Regions from separate parts of the Stenotrophomonas sp. 62841_Sma genome, predicted to be linked through region 2. Evidence: predicted binding sites of a transcription regulator. Region 2 holds the regulator's gene; each other region holds the start of a gene.

The links. The regulator FliA, encoded in region 2, starts transcription of late flagellar genes. The targets are predictions, from matches to a motif close to TAAAGTTTNNCNNNCNNNGGCCGATAA.
Region 1: ACZK5G_RS20115 (methyl-accepting chemotaxis protein) is a predicted target of FliA. The motif match lies at 3,438-3,464, and genes of this name have one in related genera.
Region 3: ACZK5G_RS06695 (methyl-accepting chemotaxis protein) is a predicted target of FliA. The motif match lies at 7,101-7,127, and genes of this name have one in related genera.

The regions. Positions count from the first base shown of each region.
Region 1 covers NZ_CM151224.1:4,316,908-4,326,680, forward strand. Annotated here, with positions in the region: gene ACZK5G_RS20110 (PepSY domain-containing protein) at 1-793, shown strand, start outside; gene ACZK5G_RS20115 (methyl-accepting chemotaxis protein) at 872-3,409, opposite strand; gene ACZK5G_RS20120 (arylamine N-acetyltransferase family protein) at 3,612-4,451, shown strand; gene ACZK5G_RS20125 (IS110-like element ISStma4 family transposase) at 4,470-5,435, opposite strand; gene ACZK5G_RS20130 (VOC family protein) at 5,767-6,138, opposite strand; gene ACZK5G_RS20135 (response regulator transcription factor) at 6,161-6,799, opposite strand; gene ACZK5G_RS20140 (sensor histidine kinase) at 6,796-7,896, opposite strand; gene ACZK5G_RS20145 (DUF2141 domain-containing protein) at 8,053-8,475, shown strand; gene ACZK5G_RS20150 (carotenoid oxygenase family protein) at 8,502-9,773, shown strand, end outside.
Region 2 covers NZ_CM151224.1:2,238,218-2,247,990, reverse strand. Annotated here, with positions in the region: gene flhA (flagellar biosynthesis protein FlhA) at 1-353, shown strand, start outside; gene flhF (flagellar biosynthesis protein FlhF) at 499-2,121, shown strand; gene ACZK5G_RS10460 (MinD/ParA family ATP-binding protein) at 2,108-2,995, shown strand; gene ACZK5G_RS10455 (RNA polymerase sigma factor FliA) at 2,992-3,735, shown strand; gene cheY (chemotaxis response regulator CheY) at 3,793-4,185, shown strand; gene ACZK5G_RS10445 (protein phosphatase CheZ) at 4,185-4,790, shown strand; gene ACZK5G_RS10440 (chemotaxis protein CheA) at 4,793-6,625, shown strand; gene ACZK5G_RS10435 (flagellar motor protein) at 6,727-7,467, shown strand; gene motD (flagellar motor protein MotD) at 7,469-8,485, shown strand; gene ACZK5G_RS10425 (ParA family protein) at 8,490-9,272, shown strand; gene ACZK5G_RS10420 (chemotaxis protein CheW) at 9,269-9,773, shown strand, end outside.
Region 3 covers NZ_CM151224.1:1,421,861-1,431,633, reverse strand. Annotated here, with positions in the region: gene ACZK5G_RS06720 (TolC family protein) at 1-906, shown strand, start outside; gene ACZK5G_RS06715 (HlyD family secretion protein) at 899-1,912, shown strand; gene ACZK5G_RS06710 (ABC transporter permease) at 1,897-3,084, shown strand; gene ACZK5G_RS06705 (ABC transporter permease) at 3,081-4,208, shown strand; gene ACZK5G_RS06700 (glycine zipper 2TM domain-containing protein) at 4,312-4,680, opposite strand; gene ACZK5G_RS06695 (methyl-accepting chemotaxis protein) at 4,847-7,069, opposite strand; gene ACZK5G_RS06690 (barstar family protein) at 7,350-7,742, shown strand; gene ACZK5G_RS06685 (glycosyltransferase) at 7,772-8,764, opposite strand; gene ACZK5G_RS06680 (O-antigen ligase family protein) at 8,764-9,773, opposite strand, start outside.

The DNA of each region.
Region 1 (9,773 bases), 2.1 Mb from region 2:
GCATATCGCGCCCCGGCACAACGCACGGCACGCCAGCGCCGTGTTGAAGGCACAGGGGTTGGATCCGCTGCAGCCGCTGCTGGTGGACGGCCACCCACGCACCCTGCTGGCGCTGGCCAGTGAACGCGAGCTGCCCGAGGCCGACGCCGCGCTGACGGTGCAGGATGCCTGCCTGTGGCTGTCCGGATTGCCAACGCTGCCCGGACGCGAATACTCCATCGCCTCCTCCACGAGTGATGAAGTGGTGGAACTGGTGGTGCGCCTGGTGCATGACCTGTCGGGTCGAGCCGGGCTGGGCTCGGGCTGGCTGGCGCTGCATGCCCCGGTCGGTGCCAGCATCGTGGCCCGTGTGCATCGCAACCCCGGTTTCCATCGCATTGGCGGTGTGCCGATGGTGCTGATCGGCAATGGCACCGGCATCGCGGGTCTGCGCAGCTTGTTGCGCGAAGCTGCCCATGCAGGCGAACACGGGCACTGGCTGCTGTTCGGTGAGCGCCAGCGCGCGCACGACTTCCTGTTCGCCGACGAGATCGAAGCGTGGCAGGCCGATGGCCATCTCGCGCGGGTGGACCTGGCGTTCTCGCGCGATGGCGAAGGTGGTTACGTGCAGGATTGCCTGCATGCCGCCACCGATGCGCTGCGCGAATGGATGCAGCGTGGCGCGGTGATTCATGTCTGCGGCTCGCTGCAGGGCATGGCCGAAGGCGTGGACCAGGTGCTGCGCGCTGCGCTGGGCGATGAGGTTGTGGAAACGCTGCTGGAGACCGGGCGCTACCGGCGCGACGTGTACTGAGCCAAAAGGGTAGTGCCGGCCGCTGGCCGGCAGGATCATCGACGGTGCCGGCCAGCGGCCGGCACTACCGGAGCGGGATCAGGCCGCAGCGCGCGCCTGTGGCATCGACTGCAGACGGAACGCGCCCACGGCTTCTGCCAGGGCATGCACCTGCGCCTGCATCTGCGCGGTCGAGGCCCCCGCCTCTTCCACCAGACTGGCGTTGCGCTGGGTACTGGCCTCCATCTGCACGATGGTCTGGTTCACCTGGGCGATGCCGGCATGCTGGTCCTGCGACGCGCTGCGGATTCCGGCCAGCAGATCCGCCAGCTGCTGCACGCTGCCGACAATCTCGCCCATCGTGGTGCCGGCCTGTTCGGCCTGCTGGTTGCCCTGGCCCACACGCGCCACCGAATCCTCGATCAATCCCTTGATCTGCTTGGCCGCCTCCGCGCTGCTCTGAGCCAGCAGGCGCACTTCGGCAGCCACGACGGCGAAGCTGCGGCCCTGCTCTCCGGCACGCGCCGCTTCCACTGCTGCGTTGAGCGCGAGAATGTTGGTCTGGAAGGCGATGCCATCAATCAGCTGGGTGATGTCACCGATCCGCCGTGAGGCTTCGCTGATGCCATGCATGGTTGCCACCACCTGGCCGACCGCCTCGCCGCCACGCTGGGCCACTGCCGCCGCGCCCTTGACCAGCGCATCCGCACGGCCCGCGGCATCGGCATTGCGGCCAACAGTGTCGGTCAGCTCGTGCATCGACGCTGCCGTCTCTTCCAGGTTGGCCGCCTGCTGTTCGGTACGCTGCGACAGATCATGGTGACCGGCGACGATCTCACCAACACCGGTGTCGAGGCTGGACGTGGCCTGCTGGATGCGGGTGACGATGCGGCCCAGTTGCGCGACGGTGGCGTTGGCATCATCGCGCATGCGCGCGAACACGCCCTGCAGTTCACCTTCCATGCGCACGCTGAGGTCACCTCGGGCCAGCGCGGCCAGAAGCGCCTGCAGATCGCCAAGGTTGGTCTCGAAGGTGGTCAACAGGCGATTGATGCTGGTCGACAACGTACGCACAAAGCCCTGCTTCCCCTCCAGCGCGATGCGACCGTGCAGGTCACCGTGCGCGGCCGCGTCGACCAGGGCTGCCACTTCGGTTTCCAGCAGGGTTTCCAGCGCGCGACTGCGCCATTCCACCGCCACGCCGAGGAAATGCCCCTCGTCGACAATGGGATTGACGACCAGCTGATAGCGCACACCGGAATGGCCGATCTCGCGTTCTTCGCGTTGTCGCACGCCGGCCAGGCTTACCAGTGCCGGATGCAGGCGCACCGCATCGCTCCCCACCAGATCTTCAACCTGGAGTTCAAACTGCTCCAGCAGCGCCGGATTGGCGTACGCCACCAGGCCTTCGGCATCGACCACCATCAGCCCGGTCTGCGCACTGTCCAGCGCCTGGCGCACGCGGGTGTTGCCGCGCGCCACAGCACGTTCGGTCTCGATGCGCGCGCGCAGGCGCTGCTGCATGTCGACCAGGCGTCGGGCCAGCTGGCCGATCTCATCGTTGGCGTTGTAGACGCGCAGAGTGGTGTCGAGGCGGTCGTCGGCGATGTCGCTGGCGAAACGCAGGGTGTCCTGGATCGGCTGGCGCACCGCACGCAGCACCAGCACCAGGCTGGTGATCAGCACGCCGGCCACCAGCAGCAGGGTCAGTGCGAACAGCACGCTCATCGTGCGCGCGCCGACCTGCTGGCGCGCCTGCACCTTGGCCAGCGCTGCCACCTGCGCCTGCTGGAAAGCGGCAAGCGCCGGCGCTACGCCCGCGGCGGTATCCAGCAGCGACTGCGCTTCCACATCCAGGCCGACGCGGGCCGCGGTATACCCCAGCAGGGCGCCTTGATAGCCCTCCATCCCGGTGCGCAGGGCGTCCTGCGCATCCGCGGGCAGGCCCGCCAGCGCGAGGTCGAACGGCAGCTTTTCCTCGCTGGCGCGGTCGGCGTGGGTGGAATCACCGTCAAGCAGCAGCAGGGCCTCCTGCCTTCGCATCTTCTGCAGGGACAGCGCCAGCGACGGCCGCTGCAGCGCATCCACCTGCGCCTGCAGGGTTTCGGCGGCCTGCTGCAGCTGTGCAGCGAGGCCGGCCTCACCGCGGCCCATCTCGTCGACCCGTTCGAACAGGGCGGCGACACCCTGCGAGAACGCGTCGGCCGATTCGGTCAGCACCTGCAGCGCCATGCGCCGGCCGGCGTCCATCGGCATCGCGCGAAGCGCCTGCAGGTCAGCCTGCAGGGCCTTCTGTGTTGCCAGCAACTGGCTGCGGTCAGCATCATCGAAACTGCGTGCATACTGGGTCTGCAGGCGGCGCGCTTCGGCCACCCGCGTGGACAGGCTGGCAGCCAGATCGCTGCCGCGCTGGTAGCTGGCCTGGCTGCGCGCGGCCAGGGCGTTGGCATGGCCAGTCCAGGCGTAGACAGCGGCGATCGCCACCAGCCCCAGGCCACAGACCCACAGGGTCGCCTTGAGCTTGTTGGCCACGCTGAGCCGGTGTGGTTGCAGCCACAGCAGCAGGCCGGGGGACGCCGAGCGCAACGTGGCAAGACGCGTGCGCAGGGACCGGAGGTGGGGGACAACGGCCGACATGACAGACTCCAGGCGGAAAGACGCACCTGTATCGGCCGGATTCAGGGCAACTTTAGGCCTTTTTTCGTCTGCGTCCCCCGTCACTGGCGGACGCGGTCTTTGTACCGGGTGCAGGCGACGGGGGCATGACACGGCCGCCGTGCTTGACCTCAACCCCGGTTGGGGGAGCACAGTGGACCTCCCTTCCCCGCCCGGTGCCCCCATGACGACGCTCGATGTCCCCCGCTACCTGCAGCGCCTGCAGCTGGATGCGCCGCCACCACGGACCCTGGCCGGCCTGACCCTGCTGCAGCAGCGCCACAACGCACTGCTGCCCTTCGAAACCCTCAGCTGCCTGCTGCGCGATGCGGTGCCGATCGACCTGGACAGCGTGCAGCGCAAGCTGCTTGACGAGCGCCGCGGTGGCTACTGCTTCGAGCTCAATGGTGGGTTGCTGGCGCTGCTGCAGGCCTTGGGCTTCGATGCCCAGCCATTGAGCGCGCGCGTACTGCTGGCCGCCCAGGACGGCGAACTGACCGCGCGTACCCATCTGCTGCTGCGCGTGCACGTGGACGGCGATGACTGGCTGGTGGATGCCGGTTTTGGCAGCCTGACGCCGACCGTACCGCTGCGCCTGCATGACCCGCAGCCGCAGGCCACCCCGCACGAACGCTACCTGTTGCAGCGGTTGGAAGACGGCGGTGATTTCATGCTGTCGGCCGAATCCAGCGACGGCTGGCGGGTGATGTACCGCTTCGATCTGCAGGCGCCGGCGCCGATCGACAACGTGGTGGGCAACTGGTACGTATGTACCCATCCCGATTCCAGTTTCCCCGGCCAGTTGCGCGCGTCGCTGACCGGGCCGGACTGGCGCCGCACCATCGGCAGCGGCAACTACACCGAGTACCGCCCCGGACAGGCACCGGACAAGCGCCCGCTGCATGATGTGGGTGATGTGCGCGACGTGCTGGAGCAGCGCTTCGGCATCCAGCTTCCGGACGACCCGCGGCTGGATCCCGCAATCAACGACTGGCTGCAGCGCTCACGCGCCGCGACGCTGTAGATACCGTGTCGCCCTCGCCTAGGCAAGGGCGACGTCAGGCTCAAAGGGTCGGCCACTTCTCAGTACGCCCCAAATCAGATGGATGAGCTTGCGCATCACTGCACACATGACGACCTTGAAGGGCTTGCCTTTCGCGCTGAGCCGGTCTGCAAAGGACTTCAGTGTGGGGTTGTGGGTCTTCCCGGTCAGCGCCGGCATGTACAGCTTTTTGCGGAAATTGGCGTCGCCGACGCGTGATATCCGGCATTTGCCTTCGTAGTTTCCTGATTGACGCTGGGCCGGATTCAGGCCCGCGTGGGCAACCACCTGGCGCACGTCGCTGTATTTGCTTAGATCCCCCAGAATGGCCAACAGCTGGGCACTGCTGGTGTTGCCTACACCGGGGATGCTGGTAAGCAGTTGATGACGCCGGCGCAGGTCCGGATCGTTATCGATATGGTCCTCAATCGCCTTCTGGACCTGCTTGATCTGCTCTTCCAACGTCCGGATCACATCCTTGATCCCTTGCTGGACCGAGATATCGGCAACGTCCAGGCGGTTGTGCTCCATCTGCAGCATTTCCTGGAGGTCATCTCGACGCCGTACCAAGGCGCGCAGCTTCACCTCCGAGGGCGTCGGTGGAACGTAGGGATATAGCTTTTCCGAGCGTTGTGCCTCAAAAAAACGGGCAATCAGCTTGGCGTCGCTGCGGTCAGTCTTGGTCCGCATCCCCTCCGCCTGCCCAAACGCCTTTACTCGGGCGGGATTGGCCACATGAACCACGACCCCTGCCTCCACCAGTGCTTGAGCCAAGGCCTCGTGATAGATGCCTGTAGCCTCCATACCTACCGCCGCGTTCGGCGCATGTTTGGCGCGCCAAGCCAGAAGCTCATCAAAACCCTTTGGCGTATTGGGGAGTTTGGCCTTGGTTCGATACTTGCCGTGAGATAGAGGCAGGGCGATGTCAAAAGTCGCCTTGGCTGCGTCGATGCCGATAAATTGCATGATTTCGCTCCAGCTTGAACTTACGATCGTGATCGGAAGCCGCCAGACTTGCCCTTGTGAGTACAGGCTCTCACCCGATGGCGGGCCTAAGATACCGTTCAAGTTCCATGGCGGTGTCAGGCCGCCGACGCGCTGAATCTACTTTGCAAGCTCGAAGGCTTAAGAGCCGAGGCAGCGTCATCGGAGCCTCCCGGGTCACCGGGGGATTGTGCCTGATCAGGGCACGATCCAAGACACAAGAGTCGAGCTTGCTCGACTGATGCATCTACGGCGACGTCAAAATCAGTCGAGCAAGCTCGACTCTACAGATGCGCGCACCGCAGCGTTGACGTTACGGCGCTGTGCGCGCCTGCAATGCGATACGGTTGCCTTCGCTGTCGCGGATCTCGGCTACACGCCAGTCACCCGCATCGGCCGGGCCGAAGCGCAGCTCGGCTCCGGCCTGCAGCGCACGCTCGAGGCTGGCATCCAGGTCATCGACGCCGATGTAGATGCGCGCGCCCTGCTCGGAAGGCAGATAGTCCGCGCCGTGCACCAGCGCAATGCTGGCACCGGCGGCCTCATCGGAGAACGGCAGATAGGCCATCCGGCAGTCGTGCAGCACGATAGGTTTGTCCACCGCAACCTGCAGCCATCGCTGGTAGAACGTGATGGCCCGGTCCAGGTCACTGGCCGGGATTTCCACATGCAGGATCGGGTTCATTGACGCTCCTTACGCGGCTGACTCAGATGATGCGCAGGGTAATCGCCTTCAGGACCGCGCGGGTACGGTCGCGGGTGCCGAGCTTGTCGAGTATGGCGGACACGTAGTTCTTCACCGTGCCCTCGGCCAGGAACAGGCTGCGCGCGATCTCCTTGTTGCTGTAGCCCCCAGCCAGCAGGCGCAGGATTGCCACTTCACGTTCGCCGAAGGTATCGGTGGGCGGCGCTTCGTCGTGGAAGCGGTAACGCGCGCGCACCGGATCGGTACTGACCGGCAGCAGCAGGGTCTCGCCAGCGGCAACGCGTTCGATGGCCTCGCGCAGGTCGGCCGGCGCGGCATCCTTGAGCAGGAAGCCCTGTGCGCCGGCCTCGCTGGCGCGCAGCAGCAGATCACTTTCATCGAAGGTGGTCAGCAGCAGCCACGGCGTGGCATCGCCGCGCGCCCGCAGCTGGCGCAGTGCCTCGATCCCATCCAGCCCGGGCATGCGGATGTCACTGAGCACCACGTCCACGCGCTGCGTATCCAGCGCATCCAGCAGGGCCTGGCCATCCTCGGCCTCCAGCACCACGTCCACCCCCAGGCCCTGCAGCAGCGCACGCAGGCCTGCACGCACCAATGCCTGGTCGTCGGCCAGCGCTACGCGGATTGCGGCCGGGCTCATGCCGGCAACCGCGCGGTCAGATGCATGCCGCCCTGCACGGTTCGGGCCAACTCCAGCCGCCCCTGTACGGCCGCCAGACGCTCGCGCATGCCGGCGATACCATTGCCCTCGCGGATGCGTTCGGCGCGCTGGCCGTCATCGCGGATATCAATACGCAACTGGGAATCCTCTTCACTGATCGTCAGCCACACGGTGTCCGCATTGCCGTGGCGGGCGGCGTTGGTCAGGGCTTCCTGTACCAGCCGCAGCACGGTCTCGGCCATCAATGGGTCAGCCACGCGCACCCCGTCGCCGATCTGCAGCTGCAGCTTCGGTCGTGGGAAGGGTGCGGCCAGCGCATGCAGCGCGGTGGCCAGATCGAGGCCGCGATCATCGCGCATCGACTGCACCACCTGGCGGATGTCGGCCAGCAACTCGCCGGACAACTGTTCGGCCAGCACCAGCCCTTCGCGACCGGCCAGCGCAGGGTCAGCGGCCAGGGCGCGCAGGTTGAGCCGCATCGCGGTGAGCTTGTGCCCGGCCACATCATGCAGTTCGCGGGCCAGGCGCAGGCGCTCGGCATCGCGTGCACTGTCAGCCAGCAGCGCGCGGGTGGCCAGCAGGTCGGCGTTGACCCGGGCCAGGTCATCGCGGGCCAGCGCCGTGCTGCGGGCATAGTGCGCGGTCAGCGCGGCAAAGGCCTGGAAACCGCCATACAGCAGCACCACCAGCAGGGGCTGGCTGAAGCCGCTGTGGCGCAGCACGGCATACACCGCCAGGTTGGCCAGCAGCGCAACACCCAGCACGAAGCGCGGCGGCCAGTGTTCGGCCAGCTGTGCAACCAGCACCACCAGCAGCACCGGGGCGGTACCGGTACGCGGCTGCAGCGCAACCAGCACAACCGCCAACAGCGCCTGCAACACCGCAGCGACGGCGCGCACGCGGGATGGCATCGACGCCCAGCCGTGCACCACGAACAGCAGCAGGAACACAGCAAGCAGCAGCAGGCTCAGCCCGGCGCCGCTGCGCTGCACTGCGAACGACAGGCCGACCACCAGCACGGTGACCAGGCCGGCGAGGCTGAGCGGACGCAACAGATGGCGGAACAGGCTGGGCATGGCCAGATGCTGACGGCCGCGCACGCCGGCGGCAATGGGTCCGGCGCAGAAAGTGACTTCTGGCACGTCGAATCGATGACCACTGGCCCTGAACCCGGTGCACCGCCCGACGCAGACTGGCTCCACACCGCCTCACCCACTTCCGGAGCCACAGCCATGATCCGCACCGCCCTGCTCAGCACCGCCCTGACTGCCCTGGCCCTGGCCGGCAGTGCCCACGCCGCCGACCTGGCCGTGACCGTGCACGACGTCCGCGTGCAGACCGGCACCCTGCGCGTTGCGCTGGTTGACAGCGCGGCCGCCTGGGACGGCAAGGCCAGGCCCGTGCAGGCCCAGCAGGCGGCGCCCAGCGGTGACAGCGCCCGCTTCGTGTTCAAGAACCTGCCGGCCGGCACCTATGCCGTACTGCTCACCCACGACGAGAACGACAACGGCAAGCTCGACACCAACCTGGTCGGCATGCCGGTGGAAGGCTACGGCTTCAGCAACAACCCGCAGGTGATGCGCAAGCCGACCTTCGACGAGGCGCGCGTCGACGTGCCGGCGGCTGGCACCGCCATCGACATCACCCTGCGCTGATTCCCGCATCCATACCCGAGGCCACCATGGACCGTCGCCGCTTCCTTCGTACCCTGCTCAGCAGCAGTGCCTGTCTGGCCCTGGGCGCCACCTCGCTGCGCAGCGCTCCCGCCTTCGCCGGCGACCCGGCGCGGTTCGCGCAGGGCATGCAGGAACACCCGTGGCTGCTCGGCTGGCGCAGCGTCGGCAGCGAAAGCCTCGGCCCGGCCACCGTGCAACTGCAGGGAAAGCTGCCAGCGGGCCTGGCAGGCACGCTGTACCGCAACGGCCCGGCCTGGACCGAGCGCGATGGCTTCCGCTACGACCACTGGTTCGACGGTGATGGCATGGTGCATGGCTGGCGCTTCAATGGTGACGGCAGCCTGACCCATCACGGGCGCATGGTCGCCACGCCGAAATTCACCCGTGAACAGAAGGCCGGCCGCTTCCAGTATCCAGCTGCCGGCACCAGCGTTCCCGGTGCGCTGGCAGTTCGAAACAACGACGATGCCAACGTGGCCAATACCTCGGTAACCATGATCAATGGCCGCCTGTTCGCGCTGTGCGAGTCCGGGTCGGCATTCGAAGTAGACCCCGATTCCCTGCAGACGCTGGGTCCGGTGACCTGGCGTCCGGACCTCGCCGCACTGCCGTTCTCGGCGCACCCGCTGCGCGACCGCGACGGCAGCGTCTGGAACTTCGGCTCGATCAGCCTGATGGGTGGCCATGGCCTGCTGGTCTGGCACATCGGTGCGAACGGCCAGCTGCGCAGCGCCAATGTGATCGAAACACCCGAGCATGGCTACCTGCATGCCTTCGCGATGACCGACCAGCACCTGGTGTTCGTGATGATGCCGTTCGATTTCACCGGCACAGGCGGCAGCTTCTTCGAGCGCATGCAGTTCGCACCGCAGCGCCCCGTGCGCATCGCGGTGGTCGCCAAGGATGCGCCGGACAAGGCGCAGTGGTTCGAAGCCCCGTTCGCGGCGATCTACCACTTCGGCGATGCGTTCACCCGCGATGGCGGCATCGTGCTGCGTGCAGTGCGCCACGATGACATCAATGAGGCGCGCTCGCCGATGAAGGAAGCGATGGCCGGTGATGGCGCACACGCTGCCAACAGTGGCGCCAGCCTGGTCGAGCTGCATCTGGACCTGCGTCGTGGACAGGCCCGCTGGCAGATGTTGGGCATCAGCGCAGTGGAGTTTCCGTTGTTCGACCCGCGCTCGGCGAACACACGTGGCGCACGGCTGTATGCGCCGACCATCGACGGCACGGCCAATGCGCCGTACTTCAACGCCGTGGCCGCGTTCGACATC
Region 2 (9,773 bases):
CCGCCGCGGTGCGCACCGCACTGGGTCGTTTCATCGTGCAGGAGATCGCCGGAATGTCGGCGGAGCTGCCGGTGTTCACGCTCAACCCACAATTGGAACGTGTCTTGCAGGAGTCCACGCAGGGCAACGGCGCCGCGCTGGAACCCGGACTCGCTGAGCGACTGCACCAGAGCCTGGCCGAATGTGTCAGCAAGCAGGAAGCCCGCAACGAGCCCGCGGTCGTGCTGGTACCTGGCCCGGTGCGTGCCGCGCTGGCCCGCCTGGTCCGCCACAGCGTTCCGTCGCTGTCGGTCCTGGCCTACAGCGAGGTGCCGGAGGACAAGCGCCTGAAGCTGGTCGGAACGATCAGCTGACGCCGCCCTCCGATGCGCCAGAAAACAGACACCACTTTCGAACCAACGCAACAGACAGATACCAAGGGGAACCCGCACCGTGCAGACCACCGACCACCCGAGTTCTCCGACCGCCACCCCGCCGTCTTCGTCCCGTGACCACAGCATGAAAATCAAACGATTCGTCGCCGCCGACATGCGCTCGGCCATGAACCTGGTGCGCAAGGAACATGGTCCTGACGCCGTGATCCTGTCCAACCGCCGGATCGAGGAAGGCATCGAGATCGTCGCCGCCGCCAACTACGACGAGAGCGCCGTGCAGCGTGCACTGGAAGCCTCGCGTCGTGACATCGCTCCGCCGCCGGCGCCGAAGCCGCGCACCGCCGCCGACGCGGTGATCGCCGCGGTCACCCGCCGCCGCAGCAATACCCCGGCACCGGAACCGGTCGCCGCAACCACCTCGGCCGTGGCTGCCCTCGCCCGCGCTGCGGTCGGCGCCACCGGCCGCACCCTGGACAGCGCCGACGAGATCGTGCCGACCCGCGGCAGCACCGGCTTCGCCGCCACCCTGGCACGCGCCGCCGTCAACGAACCGGCGCTGCCGGATCAGATCTTCGCTCCGTTCGCCGAAGCCATCGTCGCACCGGCGCTCAGCACCGCCGCACCGGCCAACCGCGCCCGCTTCCAGATTGATCCGCCGCACGAGGCGCATCACGAAAACGCGGCCCCGGCTGTGCAGCCGCCGCCGCTGCCGACCGCTGCCGTGACCGAAGCGCAGCCCGGGATCGTTGCCAGCGGACCGGCACCGGTCGAAGCCAGCGACGAAACCGGCGCTGCCCCCGTGCTGGCCCCAGCCCCGGCACTGACCCTGGTGGCCCAGGACGACGCCGAGATCCGCCAGCTGCGCCAGGAAGTGGCCGGCATGCGCCATGTGATCGAGCGCGAGATGAACCGCTTCACCGACGAGCGCCTGCGCGGCTGCCCGGTGCGCGCCACCGCGCTGGACCTGATGGACGAGTATGGCTTCGATGCCGGCCTCGCCCGCGACGTGGCCATGCAGATCCCGCTGGAGACCGAGGCCCACCGTGGCCGCGGCCTGATGCTGGGGCTGATTTCGCGCAAGCTGCCGATCGCCCCGGTCGACCCGCTGGAAGAAGGTGGTGTGATCGCCCTGGTCGGCCCGACCGGCGCCGGCAAGACCACCACCATCGCCAAGCTGGCCTCGCGCTTCGCCGAGAAGCACGCGCCGCGTGACGTGGCCCTGGTAACCACCGACACCACCCGCATCGGTGCCCGCGAGCAGCTGTACGGCTACGGCCGCCAGCTCGGCATCGCGGTGCACGAGGCCAACAGCGGCACCGACCTGGACCAGCTGCTGGAACGCCTGAAGGACTACAAGCTGGTGCTGATCGACACCGCCGGCCTGGGCCCGCGCGACCGCGCCCTGGCCGCCCAGCTGCAGTGGCTGCGTGCCGCGCGCCAGGTCCGCACCCTGCTGGTGCTGCCGGCCAACACCAGCTTCGGCGACATGGACGAGGTGGTCCGCCGCTTCGGCGCCGCCAACCTGCAGGGCCTGGTACTGAGCAAGCTGGACGAGACCGGCCGCTTCGGCAACGCCCTGTCGGTGGCCGTGGATCATGCCCTGCCGATCACCTGGGTGACCGATGGCCAGGACGTCCCGGAGGACCTGCACCGGGCCAGTGCAGCCAATCTTGTACTTCGCCTTGAAGATTTGCGCCGCGCGGCCGATATGCCCTGCAACCCGGAGTTGAACCATGCCGTCGCGTGAGTACGCCAAGCTGACCAAGACCTTCCCGCTGTCGGCCACCCGCAGCGAGCCGCTCGGCCCTGTGCGCACCATTGCGGTCACTGGCGGTAAGGGCGGCGTGGGCAAGACGAATGTGTCGGCCAACCTGGCCGTGGCACTGGCTGGCATGGGCAAGCGCACGCTGCTGCTGGACGCCGACCTCGGCCTGGCCAACATCGACGTGATCCTGGGGCTGAACCCCACCTTTACGCTGGCCGACCTGGTCGCCGGCCGCTGCACGCTGGATGACGTCATCGTCGAAGGCCCGAACGGCGTGCTGGTGGTCCCGGCCGCATCCGGCCGCCGCCACATGGCCGAGCTGGCTCCGGCCGAGCACGTTGGCCTGGTCAACGTGTTCTCCGAGCTGGAGCGCGAGCTGGACATCATGGTGGTGGACACTGCCGCGGGCATCACCGATGGCGTGCTGACCTTCTGCCAGGCCGCACAGGACACCGTGGTGGTGGTCTGTGACGAGCCGGCCTCGATCACCGACGCCTACGCACTGATCAAGGTGCTGTCGCGCGAGCGCGGCGTGGACCGCATCCAGGTGGTGGCCAACATGGTGCGCGACCCCAACGAGGGCCGCGTGCTGTACGAGAAGCTGACCCGCGTCTGCGAGAAGTTCCTTGCCGATGTCTCGCTGAACTACCTCGGCTGCGTGCCGCAGGATGACTGGCTGCGCCTGTCGGTGCAGCGCCAGCAGCCGGTGGTGAAGGCCTATCCGTCCAGCCCGGCGGCGCTGGCGATCACCGAGATCGCGCGCCGTACCGCGCGCTGGCAGGCGCCGACCGAACCGCGTGGCGGCGTCGAGTTCTTCCTCGAACGCATCCTCAAGCAGCGTGGGGTGACGGCATGAAAGGCGCAGCCCAGTACAGGGAAGTGCAGCGCTCGGCGGCAAACGAAGTCATCGCCCAGCATTCGGACCTGGTGCGGCGCATCGCCCACCACCTGGCCGCGCGCCTGCCGGCCAGCGTCGAGGTCGACGACCTGATCCAGGCCGGCATGATGGGACTGATCGAAGCCTCGCGCAGCTATGACGCCGACCAGGGTGCTTCTTTCGAGACCTACGCCTCGATCCGCATCCGTGGTTCGATGATCGACGAGATCCGCCGTGGTGACTGGGTCCCGCGTTCGGTGCACCGCCGTGCACGTGATGCCGCCGCCACCATCCGCCGCCTGGAACAGAGCAGTGGCCGTGCCGCCAGCGCCACTGAAGTGGCCGCCGCGATGGAGATGCCGCTGCCTGAGTACCTGCGGCTGATGGAAGACGCTGCACGTGGCCAGGTGCTGAGCCTGGAATCGCGCATCGAGGACCAGGGCGAGCTGGACACCGTCGCCCAGGGCGGGCCGACCCCGCAGCAGGTACTGGAGCGCGGCGAGTTCGGTCGCGAGCTGGGCAAGGCCATCGGCCACCTGCCCGAGCGCGAACAACTGGTGCTCTCGCTGTACTACGAGCAGGAACTGAACCTGAAGGAGATCGGCGCGGTGCTCGGCGTGAGCGAGTCGCGGGTCTGCCAGATCCACGGCCAGGCGGTACTGCGCCTGCGTGGCCGGCTGAAGCTGTTCGAGGCTGCCGACGCAGGCCTCGAAGAATGAACATCCCCGAGGCGGCTGCCCCCGGCCGTCCGGAATGAACAACAAAGGAATTCTGCTTTGAACAAGAACATGCGCATCCTGATCGTCGACGACTTCTCGACCATGCGTCGAATCGTCAAGAACCTGCTGGGCGATCTGGGCTTCACCAATACCGCCGAAGCCGAGGACGGGCATGCCGCGCTGTCGCTGCTGCAGAGCCAGCCGTTCGATTTCGTGGTCACCGACTGGAACATGCCGGTGATGACCGGCATCGAGCTGCTCAAGGCCATCCGTGCCGATGCCAAGCTGAAGACCCTGCCGGTGCTGATGGTCACCGCAGAAGCCAAGCGCGAGCAGATCATCGAAGCCGCCCAGAGCGGCGTGAACGGCTACATCATCAAGCCATTCACCGCGCAGACGCTGGAAGAGAAGCTCGGCAAGATCTTCGAACGCCTGGCGGCCAGCGCCTGATGGATACCACGGTCGACAAGAACGCCCTCGCCCTGCGCCTGCAGGAGGCCCTGGACGCACTCGAGTCCGGTGACGAGGCCGCCTGGCGGCAGCGCATCGATGGGCTGGTCGCGCTGCGCACGCAGCCGATGATGAGCGGCCTCTCGCGGCTGGCCCGCGAGCTGGGACAGGCGCTGGGCGAACTGCCGACCGTGCCGAGCGAAGCCGGCGAACTGGACGACGCCTGCGCGCGACTGGACCACGTGGTGGCGATGACCGAACAGGCGACGCACCGCACCCTGGACCTGGCCGAGGAATGCCGCAGCCTGACCGAACAGCTGCGCGCTGAAGGCCTGCAGCCGGGCCAGGACGCGCAGCTCGAGCGCATCCGCCACAACCTGACCGAGATCGCCCTGACCCAGAGCTACCAGGACCTGACCGGGCAGATCATCCGTCGCGTGGTCGGCATCGTCCGCCGCGTGCACGAAGGCTTCGGCGCGCTCGGCCTGCCGCCGGAACAGCATCGCACCGACCCGGAACTGGCCGGGCCGGCACTGAAGGGACTGGACCGCCACGCGGTCTCGCAGAACGACGCCGACGACCTGTTGTCGGATCTGGGGCTGTAAGCATGAGCGCGGTATCCGACGACATCACTGCCGATTTCATCATCGAGGCGCAGGAGATCCTGGATCGCCTCGGCGAACAGCTGGTGTCGCTGGAGCAGGCACCGCAGGACAGCGACCAGCTCAACGCGGTGTTCCGCGGCTACCACACGCTCAAAGGCGGCGCCGGCTTCCTCGGCGTCACCGCCATGGTCGAGCTGTGCCATGCCGCTGAAGAGGCGCTGGGCGCCGCACGTGCCGGCCAGGCCGTGCTGCAGGCCCACCACTTCGACGCGGCCCAGCAATCGCTGGACTACCTGCAGTCGATGCTGGACGCGGTTTCCTCCGGCACCGAGCCGGGCTATGCGCCGCCGGACCTGATCGCACAGTTCGACGTGCACGGCGGTGGCGTGGCTGCACCCGCCGCCGCCGCCGCACCCACCGCGGGTGGCAGCGACCTGATCACCGACGACGAATTCGAGGCTCTGCTCGACCAGCTGCATGGTGGCAACGCGCCGACCGCGGTCGCGCCAGCGAAGAAGGCCGACGACGGACTGATCAGCGAAGACGAGTTCGAAGCCCTGCTCGACCAGCTGCACGGTGGCGCGGCACCGGGCACCAAGCCTGCGGCCGTGGTGGCACCGGCACCGATCGCAGCGCCGCGCCCGGTCGCCGCACCGGCACCGGCGGCGAAGCCGGCCGCCAAGCCGCTGGCCGAGGCCGAACATACCGTGCGCGTGGACACCAAGCGCCTGGACGCGATCGTCAACCTGATCGGCGAACTGGTGCTGTCACGCAATCGGCTCAAGACCCTGCGTGCACGCCTGCGCGATGAAGAGCTGGACCGGGCCGTGTCCACTCTGGATATCGCCACCGCCCGCCTGCAGTCGGCAGTGATGCGCACCCGCATGCAGCCGGTGGGCAAGGTGTTCTCGCGCTTCCCCAAGGTTGCCCGTGACGTCGCCCGCTCGCTGAAGAAGGAAGTGGACCTGGAACTGATCGGCGCCGAGACCGAGCTCGACCGCAACCTGGTCGAAGCGCTGGCCGACCCGCTGGTGCACCTGGTCCGCAACGCCATCGACCATGGCGTGGAAATGCCCGACCTGCGCGAGGCACAGGGCAAGCCACGGATGGGCCATGTGCGCCTGTCGGCACAGCAGGAAGGCGACTACGTCAGCATCGAGGTGCAGGACGATGGCGCCGGCATCGACCCAGAAAAGCTGCGTGCCAAGGCGCGCGAGAAGGGCCTGATCGATCCGGAAGCCGCCGCGCGCCTGAGCAGCGAGGAGTGCCTGCACCTGGTGTTCCTGCCCGGCTTCTCGACCAAGCAGCAGGTCACCGACATCTCCGGTCGTGGCGTCGGCATGGACGTGGTGCAGTCACGCATCCGCGAACTGAGCGGCCAGATCCAGATCCAGTCGGAACTGGGCCGTGGCAGCCGCTTCCTGATCCGCGTGCCGCTGACCCTGGCGATCCTGCCGACCCTGCTGGTGCAGGCCGGCGAGGACGTCTATGCGCTGCCGCTGGCCCGCGTGATGGAAGTGCTGCACGCGCCGCGCACCTCGCTGGGCTGGTTCGATGGCCGTGCCGTGCTCGACCGCCGCTCGCACACGCTGCCGCTGGTCGATCTGCGCCAGTGGCTGGATGTGACGCCGGCCGCCTCGTCGCTGCTGACCATCGTGGTGCTGCAGGCCGGCGAAGCGCGCTTCGGGCTGGTCGTGGACCAGGTGCGCGGGCGTGAGGAAGTGGTCATCAAGCCGCTGCCGAAAGCGCTGCGCGGCCTGCGCGGTTATGCCGGTGCAACCTTGATCGGCGATGGTCGCATGGCGCTGATCCTGGACGTGGACGGGCTGCGATGACCCCCGCCGGGCCATGCCCGGCGCCCCGAAAACTGTGACCACCGTCTGTACGCGATCTACCGGTGTCTCAAGTCCCATTCATACACGCCGATACCGGAACCATGGATAGACTCAGCCTCATTGGACTCTTTCTCGCCCTGGCCTCGCTGGTCGGCGGCAGCATCCTCAAGGGCGCCGGCCTGGCGTCGTTGTGGTCGCCTGCGGCGTTCGTGATCGTCATCGTCGGCACCGTCGCCGCGATCCTGCTGCATACCTCGCCGGCGGTGTTCAAGCATGCCTTCAAGATCGTGCGCTGGGTCGTGCGCCCGCCGCACAGCGATCGCCGCGAACTGATCCAGCAGATCGTCGAGTGGAGCAACATCGCCCGCCGCCAGGGCCTGCTGGGCCTGGAATCGCAGGTGGAAGCACAGCAGGACCCGTTCCTGCGCAAGGGCCTGCAGCTGCTGGTGGACGGCGTCGAACCCGAATCGATGCGGCACATGCTGGAAATCGAACTGGGCAGCCAGGAACACCAGGACCAGGCCGGTGCCAAGGTCTTCGAAGCGATGGGCATCTATGCACCGACACTGGGCATCATCGGTGCCGTGCTTGGCCTGATCGCGGTGATGAAGAACCTGGCCGACCCGAGCAAGCTCGGCCACGGCATCGCCGCAGCGTTCACCGCCACCATCTACGGCATCGCCTCGGCCAACCTGCTGTTCCTGCCGGTGGCCGCCAAGCTCAAGAGTGTGATCTCGCACAACACCCGCGACCGCGAAATGGTCATCGAAGGCCTGATCTCGATCGCCCAGGGCGAAAACCCGCGCAACATCGAAACCAACCTCTCCGGCTTCCTGCACTGACATGGCCCGCCGCAAGCACCACGAAGAGCACGCCAACCACGAAGCATGGGCGATCCCCTATGCCGACCTGATGACGCTGCTGCTCGCCTTCTTCGTGGTCATGTACGCGATTTCCTCGGTGAACGAAGGCAAGTACCGGATCATGGCCGACGCGCTGACCGATGCCTTCGGGGGCGCGCCGCGCACCATCAATCCGGTACAGGTGGGTAACAAGCAGGTGCAGGGTGGCGGCTGGGACAGCCCCTCGGTGATCAAGTCCGGCACCAAGATCGGGCCCTCGGCGCCTGCGCCGTCGCACGACCCGACCCTGCTGCCGTCGATGGCCTCGCAGATGCGCATGCCTGTTTCGGTGCACAACCAGGAGCAGATCGCGCGCGCCGAGCGCCAGCTCAACAGCATCGCCGACCGCCTCACCGCCGCGCTCGCGCCGCTGATCGACCGCGGCATGATCAGCGTGCGCCGCACCGAGCTGTGGATCGAAGTCGAGATCAACAGCGACATCCTGTTCCCCACCGGTTCGGCCGCGCTGGACGTGCATGCGCGGCAGACCCTGGCCAGCCTGGCCGAGGTCCTGCGCGACGTACCCAACAGCGTGCGCGTGGAAGGCCACACCGACAACGTACCGATCGCCACCGCCACCTTCCCGTCGAACTGGGAACTGTCGGCCGGGCGCGCGGCCAGCGTGGTGCACCTGTTCGCCGACCAGGGCGTGCAGCCGTCGCGGCTGGCGATGGTCGGCTACGGCCAGTTCCGCCCGCGCGAAGAGAACGACAGCGCGCAGGGCCGCAACCGCAACCGCCGGGTGATGGTCATCATCCTGGCCGACACCTCGCACTCGGTGGACCCGCTCGGCCAGCGCCTGAACGCAGCCACCGGTGCCACCCGGAACACCGATACCGAACAAGCCGCGGCAACTCCGGCTACCGCCCCCACCTCCCCCATCGCACCGGTGAAGTTGCCGCCGGTGCCGGCTGGCAGCCGCGTCGGCGCCGCCGTTCCCCCGGCAATGAAGGAGTAATCCGATGCGCATCTGGGCAGTCGCCAACCAGAAGGGCGGAGTCGGCAAGACCACCACCACCCTCGCCCTCGGCCGCGGACTGGCCGCACTTGGCCATCGCGTGCTGCTGATCGACCTCGATCCGCACGCCTCGCTCAGCCGCGCGTTCGGCGTACCGGTGGACCCGCCGCCGGCTGGCGTGCTGGAGCTGTTCGGCGCCCCGCCCGCCGATCTTTCCAGCCTGTGCCATGCCAGCAGCATCCATGGCCTGGACTATGTCTGCGCACAGTCCGCGCTGGCCACGCTGGAACGCCGCAGCGCCAACCAGCCTGGCCTTGGCCTGGCACTGCAGAATGCGCTTGCGCGCCACCAGGGCCAGCACGACTACATCCTGCTGGACTGCGCCCCCACCCTCGGCCTGTTGATGATCAATGCGCTGGCCGCAGCCGATCGCCTGATCATCCCCACCCAGGCCGAGCCGCTGGCCCTGCATGGCCTGGATGGCATGGTCCGCACCGGCGAGATGGTCGAACGCTCGCGCCGCCGCCCGCTGCCGATCTCGATCCTGCCGACCCTGTTCGACCGCCGCACCCGCGCCGGCAACGAGTCGCTGCGCACGATGCAGGATCGTCACGGCACCCGTGTGTGGGAAGACGCGATTCCGATCGACACCCGCATCAGCAACGCCGCCGGCCTTACCCTGCCGAGCGTTGGTGAGGATTACCCGGGCCGCGGCCTGGCCGCCTATCGCCGCGCGCTGAACTGGATCCTCGGCGAGGATGCCCGCGCCCTGGAGCAGGCCGCATGAACAGCACCGGTGTACTGGACGACTACCTGGACGAACTGCTGGGCGAAGCGATCGCCGTGGCACCACCGGCTGCACCGCCGCCGGCGAGCGACGAAGCGTGCCCAGCAATTGCAGCCGACGCCGAACGCGAGCCGACCTGGGATGACCTGCCGGCCGAGGTGATCTACGAAACCGAGACCGTCGCCGCTGCGCCTGCCGTCGACAACGCCGCACTCGAAGCCGCCTTCGACGCGGCCGCAACGGCTGAGCGCGAGCCCACCTGGGACGATCTGCCCGCCGAAGTGATCTACGAAACGGAGACTGTTGCTGCTGCCGCGGCAGAGGACGACGCAGCACTGGAGGCCGCCTTCGAGGCCGCCGCAATGCCTGTCGCCGCCCCCGAGCGCGAACCGACCTGGGATGACCTGCCTGACGAGGTGATCCACGAGACGGCCCCTGCTCCCGCCACCGCCAAGTCCGGCCCGGAACCTACATGGGACGACCTGCCGGACGAAGTGATCT
Region 3 (9,773 bases), 820 kb from region 2:
CTGGCCCAGGCCTATTTCGGCCAGCGCCTGGCCGAGCAGGGGGTAGATGTGCGCCGCGACGTACGCGATGGCCTCAACCGCCACCTGTCCGACGCAGAGAAGCTGGAACGCGAGGGCTTCGCCACCCGCGCCCAGCGCCTGCAGGCCACCGTGGCCCGCGACAAGGCCGAGCGCGAATACCAGAAAACGGTGAACGACCTGGCCACGCTGAAGGCGGCGCTGGCCACGCTGCTGCGCAGTGGTGGCGAGGTACAGCCGGTGTCGCCGCTGTTCGTGCAGCGCGTGCCATTGGAACCGGTCGCCAGCTTCGAGCGCACTGCGCAGGCGCGCCAGCCGCAGATCGCACGCCTGCGGGCGATGGTGGCGCAGGCCGAACAGGGCGTGCGCGTGCAGCAGGCCAAGCTGAAGCCACAGATCTTCGCCTTCGGCCAGTACGACTTCCGCCGCCGCGACGAGATGCTGACCGATCCGGACTGGGCGTTCGGCATCGGCCTGAAGTACACCTTCCTGTCGCCGAACTCGCGGCCGGCGCAGATCAGCGCCGCGCGTGCACAGCAGGAACAGGCCGAAGCGGGCCTGCGCGAGGCCGAGAACCAGGTCGCACTGGGCGTGCGCAAGGCCTGGAACGAGCTGGAAACCGCACGCCAGCAGTACGTGCTGCTCGACAGCAGCATCGCCCAGGCACAGGAAAACCTGCGCCTGCAGGAGCTGGCGTTCCGCGAAGGCCAGGCCACCTCGCTGGATGTGATCGACGCGCGGCTCGGCCTCGGCGGCGCCCGCGTCGAGCGCGCACAGGCCGCCTACCAATACGATATTGCGCTGGCACAGTTGCTGGAGGTCAGTGGACAGATGGACCGTTTCGAAGAGTTCCGGCGGCGTGCGGACGAGGTGATCGACCATGAGTGATGTGCTGCACGACGATGCAACGACGCCCCCGGCCAAGCGCCGCCTGGGCCCGATCCTGATAGTGGTGCTGCTGGTCGTGGTGGTGCTCGGCCTGTGGCTGGCCTGGCGCAGCCCGGCCGACCAGATCCAGGGCATGGCCGATGCCGACACCATCAACGTGGCCGCCAAGATCACCGCGCGCGTGGCCGAACTGAAGGTGCGCGAGGGCGACCGCGTGCAGCCCGGGCAGGTGCTGTTCCTGCTCGACAGCCCCGAAGTGGCCGCCAAGGAACAGCAGGCGCACGGCGCATTGGCCGCGGCGCAGGCGGTGGCCGACAAGGCCGACGAAGGTGCGCGCAGCGAAGACATCCGCGCCGCCGAAGCCAACTGGAAGCGGGCTGAAGCCGGTGCGACGCTGGCTGAAGCCACCTACCAGCGCGTGCAGAACCTGTTCAACGAAGGGGTGATGACCCGGCAGAAGCGCGATGAAGCGCATGCCCAGGCCACCAGTTCGCGCGAACTGGCGCGTGCCGCCCGCGCGCAGTACGACATGGCCTTGGCCGGCGCACGCGAGCAGGACAAGCGTGCCGCGCAGGGCCAGGTGCAGCAGGCACAGGGCGCGGTGGCCGAGGTCAACGCAGCGCGCGTCGAAGTGGAAGGGCGCGCGCCGGTGGCCGGCGAGATCAACAAGCGCATGGCCGACCCGGGCGAACTGGTGCCAGCGGGCTATCCGGTGTTCACCCTGGTCGACATCGACCGCATGTGGGTGGCGATGAACCTGCGCGAATCGCAGATGCAGGGCCTGAAGGTCGGCAGCAAGCTGCAGGGCAGCGTGCCGGCGCTTGGCCAGGACGGCGAGTTCGAGGTTTATTTCATCAATCCGGCCGGTGACTATGCGACCTGGCGGACCACCCGCCAGTCGTCCGGCTACGACGTCCGCAGCTTCGAGGTGCGGGTGCGCCCGGTACGCCGCATCGAGGGCTTCCGCCCCGGCATGAGCGTGCTGTTCGCATGGCCCCAGCACTGAGCCCCGACAGCAGCGGCTTCGCCGCCAGCTGGCGGCGCGAGCTGCGGTCGCTACGCGGCAACCGCGCCGACCTGCTGCTGGTCACCCTGCTGCCGCTGCTGATGCTGGCCGTGATGGCGTGGATGTTCACCCCCTCGGTGATGCGCGACATCCCGATCGCCGTGGTCGACCTCGACCACAGCAGCGACAGCCGCCTGCTGCTGCGCATGCTCGATGCCAGCCCCGGCGTGCGCATCGCCAGCCAGCCGGTGGACCTGGAAGACGCACGCTCGCAGCTGCGCAGCCTGGACGTGTTCGCCATCGTGCTGGTGCCGCGCGATGTCACCCGGCAGGCGTTGCGTGGTCGCCAGGGCACGGTGTTCGCCTATTACAACGCCACCTACATGACCACCGGCCAGTCCGCGGCGCGCGATATCGGCGACGCGGTCTCGGCCTGGAACGCACGCCTGCTGCGCGAGCGCATCGGCCTGCAGGTCGGCCCGGGCAAGCTGCGTGCGGCACCGATCGCGGTGCAGTCGGACATCCTGTACAACCCGGCGCGCAGCTACGAGCTGTTCCTGCTGCCGCTGATCTTCCCGGCGGTGTTGTCGCTGGTGCTGGCACTTGCGGTGGCCGGCAGCCTCGGCAGAGAAATCCGCGACGGCAGCCTGCCCGCCTGGCTCGGCCGCACGCCGTGGCTGGCGATTGCCGGCAAGGTCGCGCCGTACATCCTGCTGTTCTCGCTGTATGGCGCGCTCGGCATCGGCTACCTGGCCTGGCTGCGCGGTGATGGTGTGGCCGGCAGCGTGCTCCTGCTGCTGCTCGCTCAACCCCTGTTCTATCTGGCCACCGCCGCCTACGCGCTGTTCTTCGTCGGCGTCACCCGCGACATGGGTACCGCGCTGTCCGCGGTCGGCCTCAGCATCGGTACTGCACTGGCATTTTCCAGCGCCACCTTCCCGGTGCTGGACGGGCCGTTATTCACCCGCGTCTGGCATCAGCTGCTGCCGCTCAGCGCCTATATCAAGCTGCAGACCCAGCAACAGTTCATCGGTTCGCCGCTGCAGGTTTCGGTATGGCCGATGGCCACGTTGCTGCTGATGTCAGTGGTGGCTGGCGGCATCGGTGGGCTGCGCCTGATCGCCTTCGCGCGTACGCCCGAAGCCGCGCAACCGACGGGGGCCGACGCATGAGCGCACTGTGGCGCAGCCTGCGGCAGACCCTGATGGCGGTACTGTGCGACCGCTATGCGATCGTAGTGATGGTCGGCGCGGTAATCCTGTACTCGTTCTTCTACCCGGCCGCGTATCGCCACCAGGTGGCCGGCAACCTGCCGGTACTGGTGGTGGATGAAGACCACAGTGCCACCAGCCGCGAGCTGCTGCGAAAGCTCGACGCGTTGCGGGTCGCACGCGTGGTCGGGCAACCGGCGGACATCGACAGCGCGCGCCAGCAGCTGGAAGCCGGTCATGCCGAAGGCATCGTGCTGATCCCGGCCAACCTGGAGCGCGACATCCTGCGCGGCCATCCGGCCAAGCTGGTGCTGCTCGGCAACGGTGCCTACCTGGGCCGTGCCAGCTGGGTGCTGGGCAGCGTGGCCGATGCACTGAGTGCGTTCGGACGTGATGCCGTGGTCGGCCAGGCCGCCTTCATGGGCGCGCCGCAGGCACCACCGGTGACCCTGGTGCAGCGCCCGCTGTACAACACCCAGGAAGGCTATGGCAGCGCCATCGTGCCCGGCGTGGCCGAGCTGATCGTGCACCAGACCCTGCTGATGGGCATCGGCGTCCTGCTCGGCGGCCGTCGTCTCGCGCTCGGCCGCCGCCTGCGCTTCGACCTGCCGACGCTGGCCGGTATGGCACTGGGCTTCGGCCTGATCGGCCTGTTCGGCCTGTTCTATTACGCCGGCTTCACCGCCTGGGTGCAGGACTATCCGCGCGGCGGCAACCCGCTGGGCCAGCTACTGGGCGGCACCTTGTTCATCGCCGCCACCGTGGCCTTCGGCCTGTTCGTCGGCAGCTTTTTCCGCACCCGCGAACGCGCCTTCCAGTACATCATCGCCACCTCGATCCCGCTGTTCTTCCTGGCCAACCTGTCGTGGCCGGCGGTGATGACGCCACAACCGCTGGTCTGGCTGGCGCAGCTGTTGCCGACCACCTCGGGCATCAACCTGATGGTGCGCCTGAACCAGATGGACGCCCGCCTGGCCGAAGTCAGCCACGAACTGATCACCCTCACCGTCCTGCTGCTGCTCTACGGCAGCCTCGCCACCTGGCGCCTCCTCGCAAAAAAGGGGACGGAGGGGATTAAGTCGTAAGCGGCCGGGTTGGGGGATTGCGACTTAATCCCCTCCGTCCCCTTTTTCCGTAACGTTCGAGTACTGCGGCGTGTAAGGGGAAGCGGGGTCTGACTGCGATCGATCAGCGGTAGACGCGTTCGCAGCGACGTTCCACCACGCGGTCGCCGTTCTTCTGCTGGCTGTTGCCCTGAATCTGGCGACCGGCCGCACCACCTGCAACGGCGCCTGCCACGGTGGCCAGCTTCTTGCCGTTGCCGCCACCTACCTGGTTGCCGAGCAGGCCACCGATCACGGCGCCGGTAGCGGTACCCGTGATGCGGTTCGGATCGCGCGAGTTGCGCTGCACTTCCACGTTCTTGCAGACCACGCGGCTGCCGTCGTTGAACTTGCGTCCCTCATCGCGCGGGCCATAGGTCTGCGCGCCGGCCACCGACGAAGCTGCCAGCAGGGTGCCCAGCACAAGCAATCGGGTCGAGGTCTTCATGGCCATCTCCTGAGTTCCGGTATGGCGCCAGTGTCCTCCCGCGGTTGGCAACCGGAAGTGAAATGCGCGTGTCCGCCACTTCATCGGCCATGGCACGTTCAGGAAGAAAATCCGCGCCCATCGCGACCAGCCGTCGCGATGGGCGCCGTCTCCCTGCCGGCGTGCTGCCTTGCTAGAACTCTTCCCAGCCACCCGCATTGGCGGCCAGCGTCGGCTCGATCCGCGGCGACAGCACCGCGGGCCGGCGCACCGGCGCAACCGATGCCGCCACGGCTGCCAGCGCCGGGCGCACCGCGGCGGCGGCGGTCACCGCCCCCGTGCGGAACACCGAAACCGCCTCGGCCAGCAGGTTGGCCTGCTCCTCCATCGAGCGCGCTGCAGCACTGGCTTCCTCGACCAGCGCCGCATTCTGCTGCGTGGTCTCATCCATCTGCACCACCGCCTGGTTGACCTGTTCGATGCCCGAGCTCTGCTCCTGGGAGGCAGCAGAGATATCGGCCATGATGTCGGTCACGCGCTGCACCGAGGCCACGATCTCGCCCATCGTGGTGCCCGCCTGGCGGACCAGCGCCGAGCCGTCGGCGACCTTGCCGACCGAATCCTCGATCAGCCCCTTGATCTCCTTGGCCGCACCCGCCGAGCGCTGCGCCAGCGTACGCACTTCGCTGGCCACCACTGCAAAGCCCCTGCCCTGCTCGCCGGCACGCGCAGCTTCGACCGCCGCATTCAGCGCGAGGATATTGGTCTGGAAGGCGATGCCATCGATGACCGAGATGATTTCGGCGATCTTCTTCGACGATGCCTCGATGGCCGACATCGTGGTGACCACCTGGCCCACCACTTCACCGCCCTGGGAGGCAACACCATGCGCGCCGATGGCCAATTGGTTGGCCTGCCGTGCATGCTCGGCATTCTGCTTCACGGTGGAGGTCAGTTCCTCCATCGATGCTGCCGTTTCTTCCAGGTTTGCCGCCTGCTGTTCGGTACGCCGCGACAGGTCGGTGTTGCCCGAAGCGATTTCACCTGCGGCCAGATTGATGCTGGAGGCGCTGGACTGGATGCGGCCGACGATCTGCTTGAGCTGGTCGACGGTGGCATTGCAGTCATCACGCATGCGCGCGAACACGCCATGGAAATCACCCTGCATGCGCACGGTCAGGTCGCCGCGCGAGATGGCCTGCAGCAGGGTCGAGACCTGCACCAGGTTCTCGTCGGTGGTCTGCATCAGGCGATTGAGCCCGGCCACCATGTCGCGGAAATCATAGGCGAAGCGATCTTCGTCGCCGCGCAGGCTGAAGTCGCCTGCCGCAGCCGCTGTCGCCAACCGGCGGATCTCGCTGTTGATCGCCGACAGGCTGGACTTGGTTTCGTCCATCGCCTGGGTGATCGCCGCCTTCTCGCCGGGCAGCGGGTCCATGTCCACCGACAGATCGCCGCGTGCGTAGTGTTTCATCACCTCGATCAGCCGGTTCTGTACCTGCACGTGCGATCCAACCAGCGCATTGGTCTCATGCACCATGCGCCCGTAGTCACCGGGGAACGCGCTCTCGTCCATGCGGTAGCTGAGGCTGCCGGCATCGTGCTGGCGGGCCAGCTCTCCCTGTGCCGCCATCACCGACTGCAGCTGTGCCTGCATGCGCTGCATCGACTTCAGCAGCTGGGTCACCTCGTCATTGCCGGTGGCGTCGATGCTGCTGTCCAGACGGCCACTGGCGATGCCGTCGGCCAGCTTCACCGCTCCTTCCAGCGGGCGGGTCAGGCTGCGGGTGATCGCCCAGGCCGCCAATGTCCCCAGCAACAGGCTCAGTGCCCCGAACGCGATCGACAGGGTGCCGGTCCACGATTCGGTTGCGCGGTACTCTTCGCGGCTGCGTTCGGTCAGTGTTTCCTGGTGGCGCAGCAGGGCCGAAATGGATTCATTCCAGGCCGTTGCCAATCCGTGCTCGGCCAGCAGCTCCTTCGCTGCACCATCGAAATCCCCCGCCTTCATGCGCTCATGCAATTGCTGGGTTGATGCATCGGTGGCCTTGCGGGCTGCCTCGATGCGCGCGACCAGGGTATCGCCGGTAGCGTCACGCGGAATCTTGATGTACTTGGCCCAGATACCGTCATAGGTCCGCGACAACTCCTGGGCACGCTGGTAATCCTTGTCGAACTCGTCACCCCGCTTGATCACCATCAGGCGACGATGCATCAGCACCGCGTTGTTGGTATCAAGCATGTCATTCAACAGGCGCATCTTCACCATGTTGACGTCCACCACTTTCTCGAACTGGGCGGATTTCAGCTGATTCCCATACAGCACCAGGCCGACGATGGCCATGATGAACAGCAGCAGCAGACCGAAGCCGGCGCCAAGCCGGGATCCCACACGGAGATTACGTAAGGCAAGCATCTCAATTCCCTTGATCGTGGCCGTACGTTCGATGGCGGCGCAGCGGAGGGAAACTTTACGGGACTTTATATATGGACCGATCCAAATATATGGAACTGTGCAGGCAGTCAGAAAATGCGGCGACCGATAATGGCGCCATATCCTTATCGAATAGCGCTGACACGCCAGCGCCCGATGAAAATCACGCAGGATTAACACCATAATAACGCCACCCCATCCAGGGCGGCCCGGATTATCTGCGCCGGTTACAACCGTCGCCCCGGAGGGCTACAGTCTGCAGATGACACGGATCCTGCACATCGAAGGCGCGTCCATCAACGACATCGCCAGCCTCTACGTGGAAATCAATCGTGTATTCATGGCCGACGAAGACTGGCAGCTGGGCGCAAGCCTGGACGCGCTTGATGATCTGCTGCACGGGGGCTACGGCGCGCTCGCCGGTCATGCCACCGCCACGGTGGTGTGGCGCGACATCGCCCACAGCCGCGAGGCACTGGGCCGCGAGACCACGCGCGCCTGGCTGCAGTCGAAACTCGATCAGGGCGGCAGGTTCAACGGTCCGGCCATCCACGCTCAGTTGATGGCACTGTCGCTTGGCCAGGGACAGACCTACTTCGAGATCGTCATGGAGATCTTCGGCAGCCATCCGCAGATCACCCTGGTGCCAGGCTGAGCACTCTGCAGCAACCAGCCCCCATCAGCTCAAAGCTTGGCCAGGGCCTCGCCCAGCCGGCGAGGGAACGCCACTTCGCTGGCCAGGTGCCATGCGCGTGCATTGGCGCCCAGCCGGGTCCACTCGGCCTCATCCATCGCCAGCGCACGCTCGACGGCCTGTTCCAGCGCCTTCTCATCCACATGCCAGGTCCTGGACAGATGGCAGGGCTCGCCCTCGTGCGCGGCAACCAGGATGCCGCGGCTGTCGTCGATCATCTGGTTCATCGGCGCGCCATCGCAGGTGATCACCACCGCCCCGCAGCTCATCGCTTCCACCAGGTAATGGCCCCAGCCTTCGGTCTGCGACAGGCACAGGTGGAACGCATGTTCGTTCTGCAGGCGCTGCACCTCCTGGTCGGGCAGGCGCTCGCGGACGATCCGCAGGTTCGCGGCCCCGCCCTCATCTTCGTCCGAAGGGCCGCCGCGCAGGATGGTCAGCAAGGGCCACTCCGGATGGCGCTTCCAGACCTCGACCAGCGTTGCCGTGCCCTTCATGCGACTGGTACCAGCTGCATGCAGGAAGCTGCGCGGTCTGCGCGGCACCGCCGGGTCGTAGCGGTCACGGCTGCAGAAACCGACTTCCAGCGCGCGCATGCCCAGCGCATTGAAGATGCGCGTAGCGTCTTCGGTCTTGGTCAACAACGCATCGAACCGCGGCAGGATCCGCAGGCTGCGTGCGGACACCCATTCCGGATTCGGAATCAACAGATTGACCTCGGCCAGTCCGAAGCTTGCCGGCCGGACATGCTCCAGCGAGATGTTGATGTCGAACCGGGCCGGCGTGCGCCCCAGGCTCAGCCACGAGGCCAGCAGCCTGCGCAGGCGCATCCCGCGGAGCTTCCAGGCCCCCCCATTGCGCACCGCGTCCAGACGGCTGACCGTCACCGTGTGCCCGAGCTGCTGCAACGAGCGCTCGATCACCTGGATGTCATGGGACAGGCCACGCTGGTTGTCGGCGGCCAGCAGGTGGATATGCGCCATCAGGAGGGACTCCCTGGCCGGCGCAGGTCGCGCGCAGGCAAGGCGGTCGCCAGCATGAAGCCCAGCACCAGGTAGAAATAGAACGAATGCGGCATCGCCCGGTAGAACACGTTGTCCGTGAACGCCGACAGCGCATAGACGATGACCACGGCAAGTCCGGCGGTGGCGATCATCGCGGTGATGTCGTCGGCGTGGCCGATGCGCCGCACGAAATGAATGCCGGGCAGGATGAAGACCAGCAGCATGATCAGCAGCAACGGCACGCCACCGGTCACCGCCGCTTCCAGGTACTCGTTGTGCGGGTGGTTGTAGCGGAAGATCGACTCGGACACCTCGCCGCGGGCGATGCCCTCACGTGCATAGGTACCGAACTGGTTCAGGCCCACCCCTGCCACGGGATGCTCGGCGAAGGCGTCGACCGCCACGCCCCACATGGCGATGCGCTCACGGACCGAGCCGACCTCGTTTTCCTGGTTGAAACCGGAGATCTCGCCACTGACCTCACCGAAGCGCTGGATCACCTCATGGTTCAGCACCGAGGTGGCACCGACCACGCCAATGACCAGGGCACCGACGAAGGCCAGTGCCCCCCGCCAGCGCCGGGTGCGCCGGACGTGCACCGCAATCACCATCAGCATGGCGGGAATGAACGCCAGGATCGGCCCGCGGCTCTGCGCCAGGATCGAACCGTAGACGCCGACGGCGATGGCCACGCCGTGCAGCCAGCGTTCGGCCGGATGCACATTGGGCTGGATCAACCGGATGACCGAGAACAACGCCATGCACAGCGTCACCATGGTGAACTCGATGGCCGTCCATTCGCCGCCACTGAAACCGTGCGCGCGTTCAAGGCCCATCACGTGGTGCTGCACGATGCACGACCCGCCGAAGACCAGGGTGGACACGGCGAAGATCTTCCAGATCAGGCGCCAGTCCAGCGCAGTGGCGAACACGGCAGCGGTACCCAGGTAGAGCAGTGTCTGCGCCGGCAGATCCAGCTCGTTCCAGC